DNA from 2 places in the Rhizobium sp. NLR8a genome. Region 1 is predicted to be linked to the other one. Evidence: riboswitches for the same ligand, from Rfam matches in the RefSeq annotation. Region 1 holds a riboswitch; the other holds the start of a gene.
The links. A riboswitch is a leader RNA that binds a small molecule or an ion and turns the genes downstream of it on or off. The one in region 1 is predicted to bind FMN.
Positions count from the first base shown of each region.

Region 2: another riboswitch for FMN. It lies ahead of HJC04_RS06830 (6,7-dimethyl-8-ribityllumazine synthase); the one in region 1 lies ahead of HJC04_RS26430 (DMT family transporter).

Region 1 is NZ_JABDWI010000015.1:144,029-152,647, forward strand. Features, by position in the region: gene HJC04_RS26400 (class I SAM-dependent methyltransferase) at 1-426, shown strand, start outside; gene HJC04_RS26405 (cupin domain-containing protein) at 533-934, opposite strand; gene HJC04_RS26410 (aldo/keto reductase) at 1,078-2,064, shown strand; gene HJC04_RS26415 (zinc-dependent alcohol dehydrogenase family protein) at 2,136-3,125, opposite strand; gene HJC04_RS26420 (LysR family transcriptional regulator) at 3,230-4,129, shown strand; gene HJC04_RS26425 (esterase-like activity of phytase family protein) at 4,214-6,412, opposite strand; gene HJC04_RS26430 (DMT family transporter) at 6,508-7,407, opposite strand; FMN riboswitch at 7,601-7,752, opposite strand; gene hupB (DNA-binding protein HupB) at 7,870-8,145, opposite strand; gene lon (endopeptidase La) at 8,352-8,619, opposite strand, start outside.
Region 2 is NZ_JABDWI010000003.1:208,036-216,654, reverse strand. Features, by position in the region: gene HJC04_RS06845 (LysR family transcriptional regulator) at 1-507, shown strand, start outside; gene HJC04_RS06840 (DUF1194 domain-containing protein) at 727-1,503, shown strand; gene HJC04_RS06835 (VOC family protein) at 1,636-2,325, opposite strand; gene HJC04_RS06830 (6,7-dimethyl-8-ribityllumazine synthase) at 2,626-3,060, opposite strand; FMN riboswitch at 3,140-3,282, opposite strand; gene HJC04_RS06825 (SRPBCC domain-containing protein) at 3,746-4,192, shown strand; gene HJC04_RS06820 (GCG_CRPN prefix-to-repeats domain-containing protein) at 4,366-4,674, shown strand; gene HJC04_RS06815 (hypothetical protein) at 4,755-4,979, opposite strand; gene HJC04_RS06810 (adenylate/guanylate cyclase domain-containing protein) at 5,436-6,533, shown strand; gene HJC04_RS06805 (helix-turn-helix transcriptional regulator) at 6,720-7,370, shown strand; gene HJC04_RS06800 (MFS transporter) at 7,367-8,599, shown strand; gene HJC04_RS06795 (LysR family transcriptional regulator) at 8,614-8,619, opposite strand, start outside.

The sequences.
Region 1 (8,619 bases):
CTGGAAAAGAATCGCCCCGCCCAGCTTTATCTCATCGATCCCTGGTCGATGGATCGCTACAGCTCCGGGCTCGACGCGATTCACACGAATTTCGCAGCCGAGATCGGCGCCGGCCGGCTGCACCTGATGCAAGGCACATCGCTCGACAAGCTCGCCGAATTCGCGGATGACTTCCTCGACTGGGCCTATATCGACACCGACCATTCGTTCGAGCTCACCTGGCAGGAGCTCTTGCTCTGCGAGAAGAAGGTGAAGCGGACAGGACGCATTGCCGGTCATGATTTCTGCACCGGCAACACGGTCAAACCGATCGTCTACGGTGTCGTCGAGGCGGTTACCAAATTCTGCAAGGATTATGGCTGGCAATTCGAATTCCTGACGGTCGAATCACACGCGCATTTTTCCTATTGCCTGAAGCGCCTCTGATCCGTCTAAAGCGCGGCGCGATCTTCAGATTCGCTTGGCCCGCGCTTTAGTCTTTTTTGCGCATGTCTTTATCGCAAAACCGCTGCACACTTTTGCGAGACATGCTTTACGCCTTGCCGGAATATTGATCGTCGCTGACCTTTTCCATCCAGTCGACATGACTGCCGTCCAATGCCTCGTGGATAGCGATGTGCGTCATTGCCGTGTCCGGGCCGGCGCCGTGCCAGTGTTTTTCGCGCGGCGCAAACCAGACGGTGTCGCCGGCGCGGATTTCGCGAATCTCCTCGCCCCAGCTCTGGGCGAGGCCCTTGCCTGAGGTGACGACCAGCGTCTGGCCGAGCGGATGCGTGTGCCAAGCCGTGCGGGCGCCCGGTTCGAAGGTGACGGAGGTTGCCCTCACCCGGGCCGGCGCCGGCGGCTCGATCAGCGGATCCTGGCGAACATTGCCGGTAAAGTAGTCGGCCGGCGGTTTCGTTGAAGGGCGAGAGCCAGCGGGTTTAATCTCCATGATCGTTCCTTTCCGTCCATTGCGGTTGAAGCCTTGTCTCCGGACGATATTTGATCGAGGCGACCGATCAAGGCCGGATTGGCAATTGCCGCACAGTTGCCCGCCTGATAGGCGAGTGCCTTTCATAACCTGGGGAGATGTTCATGAAACACCATGCTTTTGGCCGCACGCCCTTCACCGTCACCAATGTCGGCTTCGGCGCCTGGCAGATCGGCGGCTCCTGGGGCGATATCAGCGAGGCGGATGGGCGCGCGGCGCTGAATGCCGCGCTCGATGCCGGCATGACGTTCATCGACACGGCGGATGTTTACGGCGACGGCCGCTCGGAAAAGATCATTGCCGATGTCTTGAAGGCACGCGGCGGCGAGCGCCCGATGGTCGCGACCAAGGCAGGCCGCCGCCTCACCCCGCATGTCGCGGAAGGCTATACCAGGGCCAATCTCGAGGGCTTTATCGATCGCAGCCTGGAGAATCTTGCGGTTGACTGTCTCGACCTCGTGCAGTTGCACTGCCCGCCGCGCGAGGTGCTTTACCAGCCTGAGGTCTTCGAGAGCCTGGACACGCTGCAGAAGGCCGGCAAGATCAAGGGCTATGGCGTCAGCGTCGAAAAGGTCGAGGACGGGCTGAAGGCGATCGAATATCCCGGCGTCGTCAGTATTCAGATCATCTACAATATCTTCCGCCAGCGCCCCGCCCATCTGTTTTTCCAGGAAGCACGCCGCAGGAACGTGGCGATCATCGCCCGCGTGCCGCTGGCAAGCGGCCTTCTCTCCGGCAAGATCACCCGGCTTACACATTTCGCCAGCGACGACCACCGCAATTTCAATCGCCATGGTGAGGCCTTCGATGTCGGCGAGACTTTTGCAGGCGTTCCCTTCGAGGTCGGACTGCAGGCGGTCGAGGAAGTGCGCAAGCTGGTGCCAGCCGGCGCCACTATGGCTGGCTTCGCGCTGCGTTGGGTCCTGATGGCTGAAGCGGTCACCGTCGTCATCCCCGGCGCCCGCAATGCCGAACAGGCCAAGGCAAACGCGGCCGCCGCCGACCTCGCGCCGCTTTCGGCCGATGTCATGGCGGCGACGCGTGAAATCTACGAGCGGCTGATCGCACCGCATGTGCATCAGCGCTGGTAAGCTCTGACGGGCCGTTCTAGCCCGCCCGGCCACTTGGCCGGGCCTGAGACATCATCCCAAGAAGGACCGGATCAGACCGTCACGACAATCTTGCCGAACTGCTCGTTCGATTCCAAGAAGCGGTGCGCTTCGACGATCTGTTCGAAAGGGAATGTCCTTGATATGACAGGTTCCAGGGCGCCGGACGCGAGCCCTTCGTAGATAAAGGTCTTTGCAGCCTGCAGCCGCGCCGGGTCGCGGAGAATCTCATGGACGAGATAACCGCGTAGCGTCAGGCCTTTGCCGAGCACCGCAGGGAGCGGAAACGGCGTCGGCTCCTGGTTCAATCCGCCATATTCGATGAAAATGCCGCCCGATGACATTGCCGCGCTCAGCGGTTCGAAAATGGGGCCGGCGACAGCATCGAAGACGACCCGAACGCCATCCCGGCCGGCGACGGCCTTCAGCTTCATTTCCAGATCTTCCTCCTGTGAAGCGAGGACATGCGCAGCACCGGCATCGTGCAATGCCTTACGCTTGCGGGAGGTCCTGGTAATCGCAATCGGCATCGCACCGACCTTGTTGGCAATCTGGATCGCAGCAAGACCCACGCTGCTCGAGGCCGCGGTAACGGCGACGAAATCACCTTTGCTCAACCCGGCAGTGTCGATGAGTGCGCCGTAGGCCGTCAAAAACGGCATCCAGACGGCAGCGGCCGCCTCCCAGGACAGCGTCGGCGGATGCCTGACGACAAATTCGGCGGGAAAATTTATGAGTTCCCCATAAGCCGGCCACTGGACCATGGAGATGGGCGGGATGATGCTAACACGGTCGCCCGGCACAAAACCATCCACACCCTCGCCCACCGCCTCGACGATACCGGCCGCTTCGAGGCCGAGGCCAGAAGGCAGCGGCGCGGTTTCGATATAGGCGCCTGACCGCAACAAAGCTTCAGCGCGATTGATGCCCAGCGCCTTGACACGGATCTGAACCAACCCCGGCTGGGGCGCGGGAATCACTACATCTTCGATGCGGAGAACCTCGGGGCCGCCAAGCTCATGAAAGCGGATTACGCGTGGCATTCGATATCAACTCCAAAATGATTGAACCGAATGATCTATGCCAAGCCGCCTCCAGAAGATAAATTGGCCCGGAGGTAAGACAGAAGAAACCAAGAGTTTGCAATATGGATCGTCTCACCAGCATGGCCGTCTTCGTGAAGACCGTCGATCTGGGCTCATTCGCAGCGGCCGCCGCGGCTCTTGGCCTGTCCGGACCGATGGTCGGCAAGCATATCCGCTTTCTCGAGGAGCGCTTGGGTGTGAGCCTCATCAACCGGACGACGCGGCGCCAGAGCCCGACGGAATTCGGACGCGCCTATTACGAGCGCTGCCGGATGATCCTTGCGGAGACCGAGGCTGCGGATGCGCTTGCAGTCGACCATCTTTCCGAACCCTGCGGAAGGCTGCGCGTCACTATGCCCGTTCATTTCGGTCGGCGCTGCGTGGTCCCGATCCTAATCGAACTCGCTCAGCGGCATCCGAATCTCGAACTTGATCTATCGCTCAGCGATCCTGTCGTCGACCTCGCGGAGGGCGGCTACGATCTCGCGATCCGCACCGGCGAGTTGGAGGATAGATTGGGCGTCATTGCGCGCCGTGTCGCGCGCCAGCGCATGGTGGTCTGCGCCTCGCCGGCCTATCTCGATGACCACGGCAGGCCTGAACAGCTCAAGGATCTCGGCGGGCACGATGCTATCGTCTATGCCCGCTCCGCCCGGTTCCGTCCGTGGCTTTTTCCACGCGGCGACGAGCCACCGATTGAAATCAGGCCCAAGAGCCGTTTGAGGCTCGATGATCTCGATGCCATTGCCGATGCGGCAACGGCAGGCATGGGGCTCGCCTGGCTGCCCTCCTGGCTTATCCGGGACCGTGTGCAGGCAGGGATGCTGGTGGTGGTCCTGCCGGACGAGCCGGAATTCCCGTATGATTGTCATGCGCTGTGGCTGCAGACATCGCACCTGCCGCTCAGGACTCGTCTTGCGGTCGACGCATTGGCGGCTGCCTTGCCCAAATTCATGACGTAGGCCATCGGCCGTTCAGGGGCGAATCGGCCAAAAGAAAAAGGCCGGGAGCAAAACCCGGCCTTTAAGTTCGATGGGAACGCGAACTCAGTTCGTGGCGGTCAGGTTGACCGGGAAGAACAGGGTTTCCCCGGACGAGTCGCTCACACCGTCATTATCGGTGACAGCGTAAGGCTTGCCCGATGCGTCGAAGGTGAAGCCTTCGAGCTTGTCGAGCACATAGCCGTTGGTCGCCGTCTTCAGTTCGCCGAGGAAATCGTGCGCTTCGGTCTTCTTCACGACCGGCAGTTCGCCCCCGAGCTTGGCCGGCTTCAGTTCCGAGATCGCCACCTTGTAAAGCTTCTTCAGCCTGGCGGCGTCGCCGACGAGGTTGTCGCGCTCGATGATGTAAACGCTATCGCCGTGGGCGGAGATCTCAGACAGACCGACCCAGCCGCTTTCCGTCTTGTCGAGCGGATAGCGCACGGCGCCCCATTCCTTCTTCTTCGGATTGTATGAGACGAGCTTGACGAAGCCCTTCTCGTCGTCACCCCACTCGCGCTGGACGGCCATCCAGAGCGTGGCATCGTCGCCGGTGCCGACAATGGTCACACCCTCGAAGCCGTAGCGGATCTCGTTGGCGGCGAGTTCCCTAGGCAGGGCGATCTCGGCCTTGATGTCGCCCTTGGCATTGACGTTGTAGAGGGCCTGCGGGACGAGGCGTTCGCTGTTTCCTTCCGAGGCAAGCCAGAAGGAGCCGTCGGCCGCCGCCGCGATGCCTTCGATGTCGAGCTTCTGGGCTGGAGCGCCGTCACGCTTGACGACGAGCGCGTCGATGATGACGGCCGGCTTCTTGGTTGCGTCGATCGTGTAGATCGTCGGCTGCGAGCCCAGAGCGCTGTCGCTGACGGCGTAGAGCATGCCCGGTTTGCCGGGAACGGCGGCGAGACCCGAAAGCGCTGCGAAACCGATCGGAGTGCCTTCCTTGTCGGCGGAGACGATCTGCGGATAGGCTTGGTCGCCTTCCGCACGCTCATAGATCATTACGTGCGAGCGCACCCCGCCGTCCTTGCCGAGATCGAGTTCATTGGCGGTCGCAAAGAGGTTACGCTGCGGGATGGCGACCCCGCCTTCCGGCGAAATGCCCGACGGCAGAAGCTGCATGAGTTCGGGGTCGGCGCCGGTATCCTTATAGACGCCAACGACCGAGGCGCGCTCGGCAAGCAGGAAGAAATATTGGTCGTCGCCGAACTTGGCAGCTTCAAGGCCTTCCGGCTCGACGCCCTTCGATCCCGAACGGCTTTCGGGGTAATGGCCGATATGGGCGACGGCGCGTTCAAAGGAAGCGCCCGATTCATAGAGAACCTTGCCCGCCTTGTCGAAGATGGTGAAGCCGCGCGAGCCGCCCTGGTAATCGCCTTCATTGGCGATGACGAGGCGGTTGTCGTCCAGCCACTTCACGGCATCAGGCTCGCGCAGGACGCCCTTCGATTCGCTCGAGAATTTCAGGGCGCCGTCGCGTTTGGTGTCGATGCCTGAGAGATCAACGCTGCCGGCGGAGAAGTGGGCCTTCACCTGAGCCGTGTTGGCATCGATGATGACGATCTCGTTGTTTTCCTGCAGCGTCAGCGCAATCTCGTTCTGCCCGTTGAAGGCAACGAATTCCGGCTCCGGGTCTTCAGGGGCGACACCGCCAAGGCCGGTCAGCGCCACATGCCTGATGGTGCCGCAATCGACGGTGCCGTTCTTGACCTGGAAAACGGCGAGGTCGCCCGCCGGCATCTGCGGGATCTTGCCGTCATTGACGTCTTCGTCGCGCTCGTTTTCGATCGCGATGGCACCGAGCGTCTTGTCCTTGTTGAGGGCGATGGAATCCGGCTGGCCGCCGAGATCGCAGGTGTTCTCGATCTTCTTTGTCGCTACGTCGACGATTGCGAGGCGGCCGGAGGGCCTGGCCTTGCTTTCGGAGGTATTGACGGCAACCAGCGCCTTGCCGGCACTCGAGGTGACCGATGTCGGCTCGCCATCCATCATCAGCGCGCCGCCGGCCCTTGGAACCCTGGCGTCGGTGATGTCGATGAAGCCGATCGCACCGAACGGGCTGTCGCTATAGATCAGGGTGTTGCCGTCGTCGGTCGCGGTGATGATTTCTGCGGATGTCGGCGACAGCTTGTCCTTGTCACCAGGCAGGTTCTGAGCGACCGGGAAAGAGGCGATGCGGTTGAAAACCGGCTCGGCCGCAGCCGGGAAGGCCACGGATGCGAGAAGCACGGCAGCGAGCGCTGCCTTGCGGGATGAAACTGTCATGGAAACCCCCAATGTCCAAAAAGATCGAACAGAGGGGTTTTGCGGGACCGCTATGACAGAGACATGACAGCCCCCAAAATTTCAGAGGGTCGGCGTCAGGCTGCCTGTTTTTCCCGACGCATCTCGTTCCTCATGATGAAGAGCGACGCGGAAAGAATGAGTGCAGCGCCCAGCCACAGATAGCCGGCGGGCGCATAGCCGAAGAACAGCCAGCCGGCGAGCACGTTGAGCGGCAGCTTCAGGTCATCGAAGGGCTGGACATAGGCGGCGTCGGCGCTGGCATAGGCAAGGGTCAGCAGATACTGCGCCACGACCGTCAGGAGGCCTGCCAGAAGGAAGAGCGCGAGTGTCGTGCCTGGCGGCACTGCGAAGCCCGCAGCAAGCGCCAGACCGCCGTTGATCGGCGTCAGCAGCACCAACAACCAGACGATGATGGTCTCCGGCCTCTCGATACCGGTCAGGCTCTTGGTGATGAGCGACGAGGCACCCCAGAGCAGTGCCGAGAGTACCGGCAGGAGCGCTGCCCAGGTGAAGCTGTCCGACCATGGCTGGAGGATGATCATGGCGCCGGCAAAGCCGACACCGGTCGCTGCCCAGCGGGCCGCGCCGACGCGCTCACCGAGGAACAGGCGGGCACCGAGAATGATGAAGAAGGGTGAGGTCATGACCAGCGCGATCGCCTGCCAGATCGGCACTGAGGCAAGACCGGAAACCCAGGCCTCGACGCCGAGCGCGGCAAAGACGACGCGCACGACGTGCCGCCAGGGATAGTTCGTACGCATAGCCGCAAGGCCGGATTTGCGCAGGAAGGGCAAGCAGAAGAGGAAGGCGAAGGCATATTGCCAGAAAGCAGCAGAGGCTGGCGGAAAGGCGAGCTTCATGGTCAGCCATTGGGTGACGACGTTGAGCAGCGAGAAAGCGACGCCTCCAAGCACCATGAAAGCAGCGCCAGCAAAGGCGCGGGAACGCTGCATTGTAAGGGAATTCTGATTCATGTCTTCCACCCAGAACTACAGCGCCGCGCGTCTTTCCAGACGCGCAAAGGACGCTGTAGCGCTTTTAATTGCTGCATAATTTCATCCTCAAATCGATTCCGATTTAGGGAATTATGCAGGCGACCAACATAAATCAGGACGCATGAGGCGACGGCGCGCAGACGCCGGCAGTCCCCTGCCCGCTCGCGGCCATGCTCATTCTCTTTCATCCGGACTATACCGTCGGCTCCGGAATCGCACCGGATCTGCTGACCCTTCCCCGGCCAAAGCCTCGGAAGGCGCTCGCGGGCTCGGGCCGCAGCCCTTACCGCCGGTGGGGACTTTCACCCCGCCCTGAGAACAGCACCGTTCGTAAAACAAAGCGCTGCCTGCGGCAAGCGGCAAAACAAAAAGGGGTCCGGCGCGCCGAACCCCTCGAAATCCTGCTCAACCGTTCTCGTTTACGGCCGGCGGACGATCAAATCAGCCGTTGACGGCGTCCTTCAGGCCCTTGCCGGGCGTGAACTTCGGAACGTTGCGAGCCGGGATATCGACTTCAGCGCCGGTCGACGGGTTACGGCCCTTCGTTGCAGCGCGATGAGAAACGGTGAAGCTGCCGAAACCAGCGAGGCGGATGTCGCCCTTGTTCTTGAGTTCGGCCTGGACAACGTCAAAAACCGCGTCAACAGCGGAAGCCGCGTCAGACTTCGTCAGTCCTGCCTTTTCGGCGACTGCGGACACGAGTTCATTCTTGTTCATGTTTCCACCCCTTTCTAAATGGTATGAAACGACTCAAATCTAAGCTAGGCGCAGATTAGGTTTCATCAGGCCCGCCGGGAACCCAAAAGCCCTGCAAATCAAGGAAAAGCAAGCGTCTCCATGACGTTTTCACAAAAAAGGCTGGCGTTTCCGCCAGCCTTTTTGCGTCTTTTGCGCCAATAGGGCACAAATGTGGCAAATGCCACTCAATGCGCTATGGTTGCGCCCGTGTCATCGAGGCCTTCGACCGAAGTGATGACGGGCGTTTCCACCGTCCCATCCCACTCGATCGGCTCCGGCCGCCGGATCAGCGCGTGCTTGATCACCTCGCCCATCCGCGAGACCGGAATGATCTCCATGTTGTTCTTCACATTGTCCGGAATCTCCGCCAGGTCCTTGGCGTTCTCCTCCGGAATCAGCACCTTCTTGATGCCGCCGCGAAGCGCTGCTAGCAGCTTTTCCTTGAGGCCGCCG
Region 2 (8,619 bases), on a different contig from region 1:
GATTTGATCGCCGAAAATATCGACCTCGCCATCCGTTTCGGCGAGCTGAAGGACTCCTCCATCGTCGCGCAACGGCTCGGCAAGAGCGTCCGATATCTCGTCGCCGCACCCAGCTATTTCGAAGGCCGGGCGCTTCCTTCGAAGCCGGAGGACCTTAGGGATCATGATTGCGTGCTCCTGAACGGCCGCAACGGCGAAGGGGAGTGGCATCTGGTCAGCGGTCGGCGAGCGATCGACGTCCGTGTTAAGGGGCCGGTCTCCAGCCGGGATTTTGATGCAGTCAGCGCCTTTACCTATCGCGGCCACGGAATCGGGCTGCTGCCCTCGACCTATTGCGACGACGAAATCCGGAGAGGTGAGCTCATCCGCCTGCTGCCCGACTGGTCGTCGGAGGAAATCTTCGTACATGCCGTATACCCCACCCGGCGCTTCCTGCCCTTGCGCCTTCAGGTCTTTCTGGAAGCGCTGAAGACATGGAAAAGCCCATTGTGGTTGCCGCTCCACTGAATGCGGGATGGCATAAGGGACAGATGTCCCATAGCAGGCCTGACATAAGACCCGGGAATACGCCAAACGAGCACTCACAGGCGCCACGATTTCGACACCCTCAATTTGGCGCGCCTGGCGCTTTGTCATCACTGAAAATTGAAACCGCCGGCGCGTCCGAGCACCCGCACCTCCGCAAGCTGTGTTACAGTTTCTTCGCTTCCTGACGAGGATTTGCCGATGCTGACGACACTTGCTGTGCTCATGGCTATTACCGGCGTCGCGCCGGCAGCTGGGGCGGGCGGAAACGAGGTCGACGTGACGCTTGTGCTTGCCGTCGACACCTCGCGGTCCATGGATTTCGAGGAGATCGGCATTCAGCGCGACGGTTATATCGAGGCGCTGAAGCATAAGGAATTCATCGATGCGGTCAAGGGCGGTCTCACCGGCCGCATTGCCATCAGCTATTTCGAATGGGCTGGCTATGTCGTCCAGGATTCGATGATCGACTGGCAGGTGATCGAGACGGAAGCGGATGCGATCGCTTTCGCCGACAAGCTCGATGCCCGGCCGATCGCCACGCAACGGCGCACCTCGATCTCCACCGCCATCGATCAGGGCGCCAGCATGATCATCACCGGTCCCTTTCGCGGCAGGCGCGAGGTGATCGACATTTCCGGCGACGGCCCCAACAATTCCGGCGATCCTGTCACACCCGCCCGCGACAAGGCGGTGGCATCAGGCATGATCATCAACGGGCTGACCATCATGCTGCGTCCTTCCGATGCACCCGGCGGGCTCGACAAATATTATGCCGATTGCGTGATCGGCGGCCCCGGCAGCTTCGTGCTGCCGGTCAACAAGATCGAGGATTTCGCCATCGCCGTGCGCCGAAAGCTGGTGCTCGAGATCAGCGGCATTTCCCCGTCGCCTGGGGTGGAGAGGATCGCCGCCGACGCGCCGACGACGGATTGTCTGATCGGCGAGAAGCAGTGGCGGGATATATTTGATCGATGAGGTGCGGGCTATGGCGCGCGACTTGGGACGAGCAGAGACGGGGGTGCCGCATGGCACCCCTAGAAAGGAAAGAAGCCTCGCCCTGAGGGGCTCGAAGGCGAAGCGGGTACTCCCAGCGTCTGTCGCCGCAACCTACAACGGCAGCTGCCTGCCGGCCTGCTCGCTGACCATGTATTCGGCGTACCAGTCCGGCCAGTTCTCGTCATGCTTGCCGCCGTTGCGTTTCTCGTGTTCGCCGTGGGCTTGGGCGGCGCGGCGGAGTGCCGCCGCAAGGTCGCTCGATGTCGAGAAGGCCGTCTCATCGGCGTCGATGCGTCCCGGCAGGCGGGTGGTGACTTCCTGAAACAACCAGCCGTTGCCATCCGGATCCTTGAAGGAGGCGAAGGAACGGTAGCTGCGGTGCTCGGGGTCGCGGCCGGCGACGCGCAGGCGGCCGAAGAGATAGGGCTCGTCCGTGCCGGCATAGACGCCCGATGCGTCGTGGAAGACCTCGCTCACCTCGACGCCGCGGGCGATGAGATCGCGCCGCGCGGCCTCGATGTCGGAGACGATCAGGTAGAGCCCTTGCGCTGAGCCGGGGGCGGCGGCCGTGACGTTCCTGCCGAAGATGATGGCGCAGCCGGAGCCCGGCGGGGTGAACTGAATCACCCGGAAATCGACATCATTGGCAAAGTCGGCGTCGAGCCTCCAGCCCAGGTTCTCATAAAAGCGTTTGGCGCGGTCGACGTCGGAAACGGGGATGACGACCACTTCGAGCTTGGTGTCGATCGGCCGTGTTTCTGGAATTTCGATGGGGGTTTCACTGCGCATTGCATTGCTCATCTTCAGCTCCCTTGAGGTTTGGACGCATTAAGAATGGCGATACATGTCGGGATCGAGTGGACCACAGCGTGGGGTGGGCGTCGAATCAATTATTCTGCTGTTGGAGAAGACGGCGGGCTTCTCCCGCCGTCAGTTTGTCGACAAGCCCGTCCTCTATTTGGCGTCGTCCTCGGCCTTGGCCGATGATCTGCTGCACCTGATGTAGATGCTCGGGACAAACCCGAGCATGACGAAAGAGCGGTTGGCCGACTTCGTCAGTTGGGGGATAGCGGACCGATCCTGCGCCTGTCGCGCGGGCTTCTATGCCGCAAGGGCGGCGCGCGTTTTGCCGATCATCAGGGCGGCGCGTGCCGCCTCGCGGCCTTTCTCGACGAAGTGCGCGCGATAGATCTGGGTATGGTGTTCCGTCTCCTGATACTGGTGCGGTGTCAGCGAAACGGATAGCACCGGCACGCCCGTATCCATGCCGGCACGCATCAGGCCGTCGACGACGGCCTGGGCGACGAATTCGTGGCGGTAGATCCCGCCGTCGACGACGAAGGCAGCGGCGATGACGGCGGCGTAACGTCCGGTCGCGGCAAGATCGCGCGACAAAAGCGGCATTTCGAAAGCGCCGGGGACATCGAATATGTCGATCTGTTCGGCGGGAACAAGCTGTTGGAAGCCTTCAAGCGCACGGTCGACGATATCGGCGTGCCAGCCGGCTTTGACGAAGGCATAACGGGTGGGTGTCATGGTAATCTCCTTTGGCGTACAGACACATCACCCAAGGCGATCACGAGCATCCGCCGCCAGCCCGGAGGGCAGCAGCAGCGCACGTTCTCTTTCATCCGGACTATGACCGTCGGCTCAGGCATCTCACCTGATCTGCTGACCCTTCCGAGGAAGGCGCTCGCGGGCTCGCAATCGAAACTGCATACCGCCGGTAGGGACTTTCACCCCGCCCTGAGAACGGCGCGGACAATAGGGGCAAGGCGGCGGGCTGGCAATAGGGTAAGATGGTTTCCGGATGGGTGCGTTGGTGTGTCCTCTAATATGGCCATTTGCCTTTCGCTGCAGCTCAAGGCGTTCATCGCTTTCGCTCCCCGCCCCTCATCTGCCTGCCGGGCTTCTTTTCCCCGCTGGGGAGAAGGGGAATCGCGGCGGGCGCCTCGCTCCATTTGAGATGTTTGCGGTAGGTATGGTCACCGTGAGGCTTGCTTCCCCTTCGCCCCAGCGGGGAAAAGAAGCCCGTCAGGGCAGATGAGGGGGTGAGCGACGATGGGAGCGAATGCGCTGAGCGTCAGCGAAGGGCACATGCTCCACCACCCTTGTTGAGCACGCCCTTCCGCCTACATGCTTCTGCTGAGGAATATCCATGTCGAAAAAGCATGCTGCTCCGCCTCACTGAGGGGTAGAGCAGCAACCATGGGAGAGAGCGATGCCAGAATCTTTCGTCGTGCGCCGCGAGACGCATCTTGCAGCGCCGCCGGCGGCGGTGTTTGCGCTGATGACCGATCCGGAGAAGATCCTGCGCTGGATGGGGACGGAGGCCGAGGTCGAGCCGGAGCCCGGCGGGCTCTATCTCGTCAACGTCACCGGCGCCCGTTTTGCGCGCGGCTCGTTTCGCGAGGTGGTGCCGGTGCATCGGCTTGCCTACAGCTTCGGCTGGGACGGCAGCGAGGTGGTGCCGCCCGGGTCGAGTCTGGTCGAGATCGACCTGATCGAACAGGGAGGCGGGACGCTTTTGCGGCTCACCCATAGCGGCCTGCCGAGTGCGGAGCAGTGCGCTGGCCACGAGGAAGGCTGGGCGCATTACCTCGGACGGCTCACCGAGGTCGCCGCCGGGCGCAACCCCGGTCCAGATCCATTTTACGGCAGGAGATGAACGGTTTTCGGCAGGCGGCGGGACGCCCCTCAAGCGCTTGACGCTACGGGAAGAACGGTTTGCCGCGGTCAAAAAAGTGCTGCTTTTTCGTCCGCAAACATGAACGTACAGTTCATCTCCAGTTCAATTTGGCGGTCCTAAGGTGATTGCGGCTGGATGAAATGGAGTTTTCGATGAAGGCACTTTCTATCGCGGCTGCCTTGCTCGCTGGCAGCCTCTCGATCGGCACGGCTCAGGCGATGCCGATCGGGGCAATCAAGGTTGAGAGCACTGTCACAAAGGTCGACTACGCCTGTGGTCGCGGTTGGCACCTGACCCGCTGGGGCGAATGCCGGCGCAACTGGCACCGCCCGCCGCCTGTAGCTTTCTATGGCGGTCCGCCCCGCTGGGGCTGGGAGCGGCGTCATCGCGATTGGGATAGCCCGCGCTGGGGCTATGAGCGGCGCTGGGACCGCGAACGCCGCTGGCGGGATGACTACTAAAAAGCCTTTGACAGAGGCAGACAAACGAGGGCCGGTGCGATGTTTCGCCCGGCCTTTATCCGTTGAAATAACGAATGCGCTCAAATGCGGCTGACGAGCCAGTGCTTTCCGTCGATCAGCTCTTCAAGCTCGGCCGGATCCTTGACGCCGAACTCGAACCATTCCACGAGTTCCTTCGCCTTCCGCTTGCTTTCCTCGGCTGTAAAGTCGATCCCATAGCGCTCGCACCAGCGTCGAAGGATCGACGTCAGCAGCGTCATGTCATTCCCGTCAAGCGGGTCTTTCGGCCAGTATGTCGTGCCCATCGCAACCCCTCAATCGCTAATGACAGGCTGGCACATAATCGAATCTATGTCGCGCAATTTAAAAGTGTTTATTGGGTTGTTTTCCACCGTGGTGAATGGTTTTCCACAGAGTTGTTGGACGGTGGGGTTGACAGGGGTGCGGAGGGACCCGGCTGGCGCAAGTGCCGAAAGGAAATCCCCCGGACACCTGAGGTGTCCTCAGTTGCCGACAAAGTCTCCTCCGTCATGCCCGGCCTTGTGCCGAGTATCTGACCAGGGCAGTTGTTTGAACGAAAACCGTTTATTTTCAGATGCATAATTGGATCGTCGCAGATCCTCGGCACAAGGACGAGGATGACGTCGGGGGTTTTGGTTGCCAACAGGCGGATACCGGAGACCACCTCAGAGGCCGCGGGAGTGTCCGTGGGCTGACGTCTCGGGGTTGCCCACGTCCTGTTGCAATGCCAATGTTAACCCATGGATCTGCCTTCCTCTCTTGCCTGGCTGATTGACGAGGCTGCGGCTTCGCCCGGTCCCGAACGGTTTCTGGCCGAGCTCGGGCGCCGGCTGCTGGCCGATGGCTTGGCGCTTTCCGGCGGCGCGCTGACACTTTCGGTGCCGCATCCGATCATCGCGCGCCGTACCTGGCTGTGGCGAGCCGAAACCGGAGCCGTCATCGAGGCGTTGGGTTTTGCCGCCGCACCTCAAAGCGATGCCGGGCGCGAATGGCTGGCCGGGCTTGGGCCGGTTTGGGAGGAGAGCATTGGAGCTTCGCGGGACGGCGCTGTGCTCGGCTGGGCGGGCGTCGGCAGGAGGACGGGGGCGGACGAATTTTCTCCTGATGAAGCCGCGCGGCTGCAGGAGATCGCGCGTTTTGCCGCCGCGCCGCTTGCGGCCCTTGCGGCGCGGGAGGCGCGGGCGGCACTGCTTGAAGCCTATCTCGGCCGGCGCAGTGCGGCTCGGGTTCAGTCCGGTGCACTTGCCCGCGGCACCGGCGAAACCATTCGCGCCGCTCTTCTCTGCGCCGATTTGCGGGATTTCACCGCACTTTCCCAGGTGACGGAGCCGCAGGCGATGATATCAGCGCTCGACGCCTATTTCGACCGCGTCGCCGGCGCCGTGCACGCCTTCGGCGGCGAGGTGCTGAAATTCATCGGCGACGGCGTGCTGGCGATCTTTCCCGTCACCGCCGCTTCCGGTGACGAGGCCCGGGCTGATCGAGAAGCCTGCGAGGCGGCGCTTCGGGCCGTCGCCGCCAGCCGCGCCGGCATGATCCATCTCGATCGGATGCGCGAGGCTGAGGGGCTGGCGCCGCTGCCCTTCGGCGCCGCCCTGCATTTCGGCGAAATCCTCTGGGGCAATATCGGCGCCGCCGACCGGCTTGACTTCACCGCCATCGGCCCGGCGGTCAATCTGGTCAGCCGGCTGGAAGGGCTCTGCAAGCCGCTCGGCCACGGCGTTCTGATCTCAGGTGCCGTGGCGGCGAATACCGAGGCCGCGCTGACGCCGCTCGGCGAGCATGCCCTGCGCGGCATCGCCGAGCCCTGCGCCATCTTCACTTTGGCTGGGGTTTGAACCCTGAGATCGGGCTGTCCGCCTTCACCTGCCATGGCATGTTTTCCCACAAACCGCGCAGAAGAATCATTCTCGTAGGCGTGTGATCAAGCCTGGCCATCGCTGAAGATCGTTTTCGAATCTCCTTCGGAAAAGGTCTGCAAAGAAATATTTGCAAAGATATGTTTGCGATTGTATCCTTGGGTCATGAATGAGTACAATCCCCGACCCTCCCCAGATGCCGCCATCTCCCGGACCGTCAGCCGGGTCGTGCCCGAACCCACCGCACTGAAGGCGCTGGCGCACCCCGTCCGCCTGCGCATGCTCGGCATGCTGAGGATCGACGGCCCCGCCACGGCGACGCAGCTCGCCGCGCGGCTCGGCCTGAACAGCGGCGCGACCAGCTATCATCTGCGCCAGCTTGCCCAATATGGCTTCATCGAGGAGGCGCCGCATGGCTCACGACGCGACCGTTGGTGGCGCGCGCGCCATGAGCTGACCTCGGTGCCCGCAAGCGAGACGCAGGGGGAGGCGCTCGATCTCGATGTCGCCTTCAATCAGGCGGCGCTCTCGCTGCAGGTTGACCAGATGCAGCAGGCGCTTGAGGAATATGCGGAGCTGCCGGCCAAATGGCGCAAGGCGACGGCCGCCGACGACATCATCATCCCGATGACCGCTGAAAAGGCCGAAGCCCTGACGAAACGGCTGAGCGATATCATTCTCGAAGCGATGCGGGAGGCCCCGCCGTTGGGGGAGGCGGCGTCTCGCAATCCTGACATCGTTCCCTTCTATGTCATGTTGCACGCCTTCCCCTATCCAGGCCGTGTTCCGCACCGCGAGCGGGATAACGAGCCGTGAGAAGGGGCAAGCCGTTTCTCGCGCTCGCCGCCGCCGAGACGCTATCGCTGTCCGGCACCCGGCTTTCGACTGTCGCCGTTCCCTGGCTGGTGCTGAGCGCCACCGGCAGCCCGGTGCTGACCGGGTTGACGGCGATGATGGAGATGCTGCCTTACGTGCTCGCCAAAGCGCTCGGCGGGCCGCTGATCGACCGGGTCGGCGCCAAGCGCATCGCCATCATCTGCGACGCCGCTTCCATGGCTGTGGTGGGTCTCGTTCCGCTTCTCGATCTCTTCGGCGTGTTGACGGTGCCGATGCTGCTGCCTCTTGTCTTTGCCATGGGTGTGCTGCGTGGTCCCTCCGACGCCGCCAAGCAGGCGATGGTTCCCGATATCGCCGCTCTCGCCGATGTGCCGCTCGAACGGGTGACCGGCGTCTCCAGCGCCATCGAGCGGCTGGCCTCGACGATGGGCGCGGCCGGCGCCGGCTTGCTGATCGGGCTGATCGGCCCGGGGCAGGCGCTCATCGTCAACGCCGCCACCTTTGCCGCGGCCACCGTAATCATTGCGACTGGCATACCGGGCATCCGCCGCACTCCTGCGATCCTCGCCGCGTCCGACGCGCGGCCAGCTTCATCCTATCTCGACGATCTCCGGGGAGGCTGGCGCTTTCTGCGCAGCGATGCCGTGCTCGTCAGTATTGTCACCATGGTGGCGATCACCAATCTGCTCGATCAAGCCTATAACGCCGTGCTGCTGCCCGTCTGGACGAAGAACGCCGGTCATGGGCCGGAGCTGCTCGGAGCGATGTTCGCCGCCTTCTGCGGCGCTTCCGTCGCGGGGGCGGCGATTGCCGCTGTTATTGGCGAGCGCATGCCGCGTCTGATCGTCTATACCGTGGCTTTCCTCCTGACCGGATGTCCACGCTTTCTGGTGCTCGCGGTGGATGCGCCGCTCGGCTCCGTCTTTGCGACGCTCGCAATCGCAGGCTTTGCCTCCGGTTTCCTCAACCCTATCCTGTCGGCGGTGATCTTCGAGCGCATCCCCAAACCGCTGACCGGCCGCGTCACGGCGATGAATACCGCTCTCTGCTTTGCCCTCATCCCCTTCGGCGGCCTCGTCGGTGGCGCGCTGATCAGCACGATCGGGCTTGGCGCGGCGTTGCTCCTTTGCGGCCTCGCTTACCTCGCTGCGACCCTCTTTCCGCTGGCGCTCAAGAGCTTTCGCGGTTTTGACAAGGCCGTGGCATGAGCCCCGCGCAGGCCCTAGCC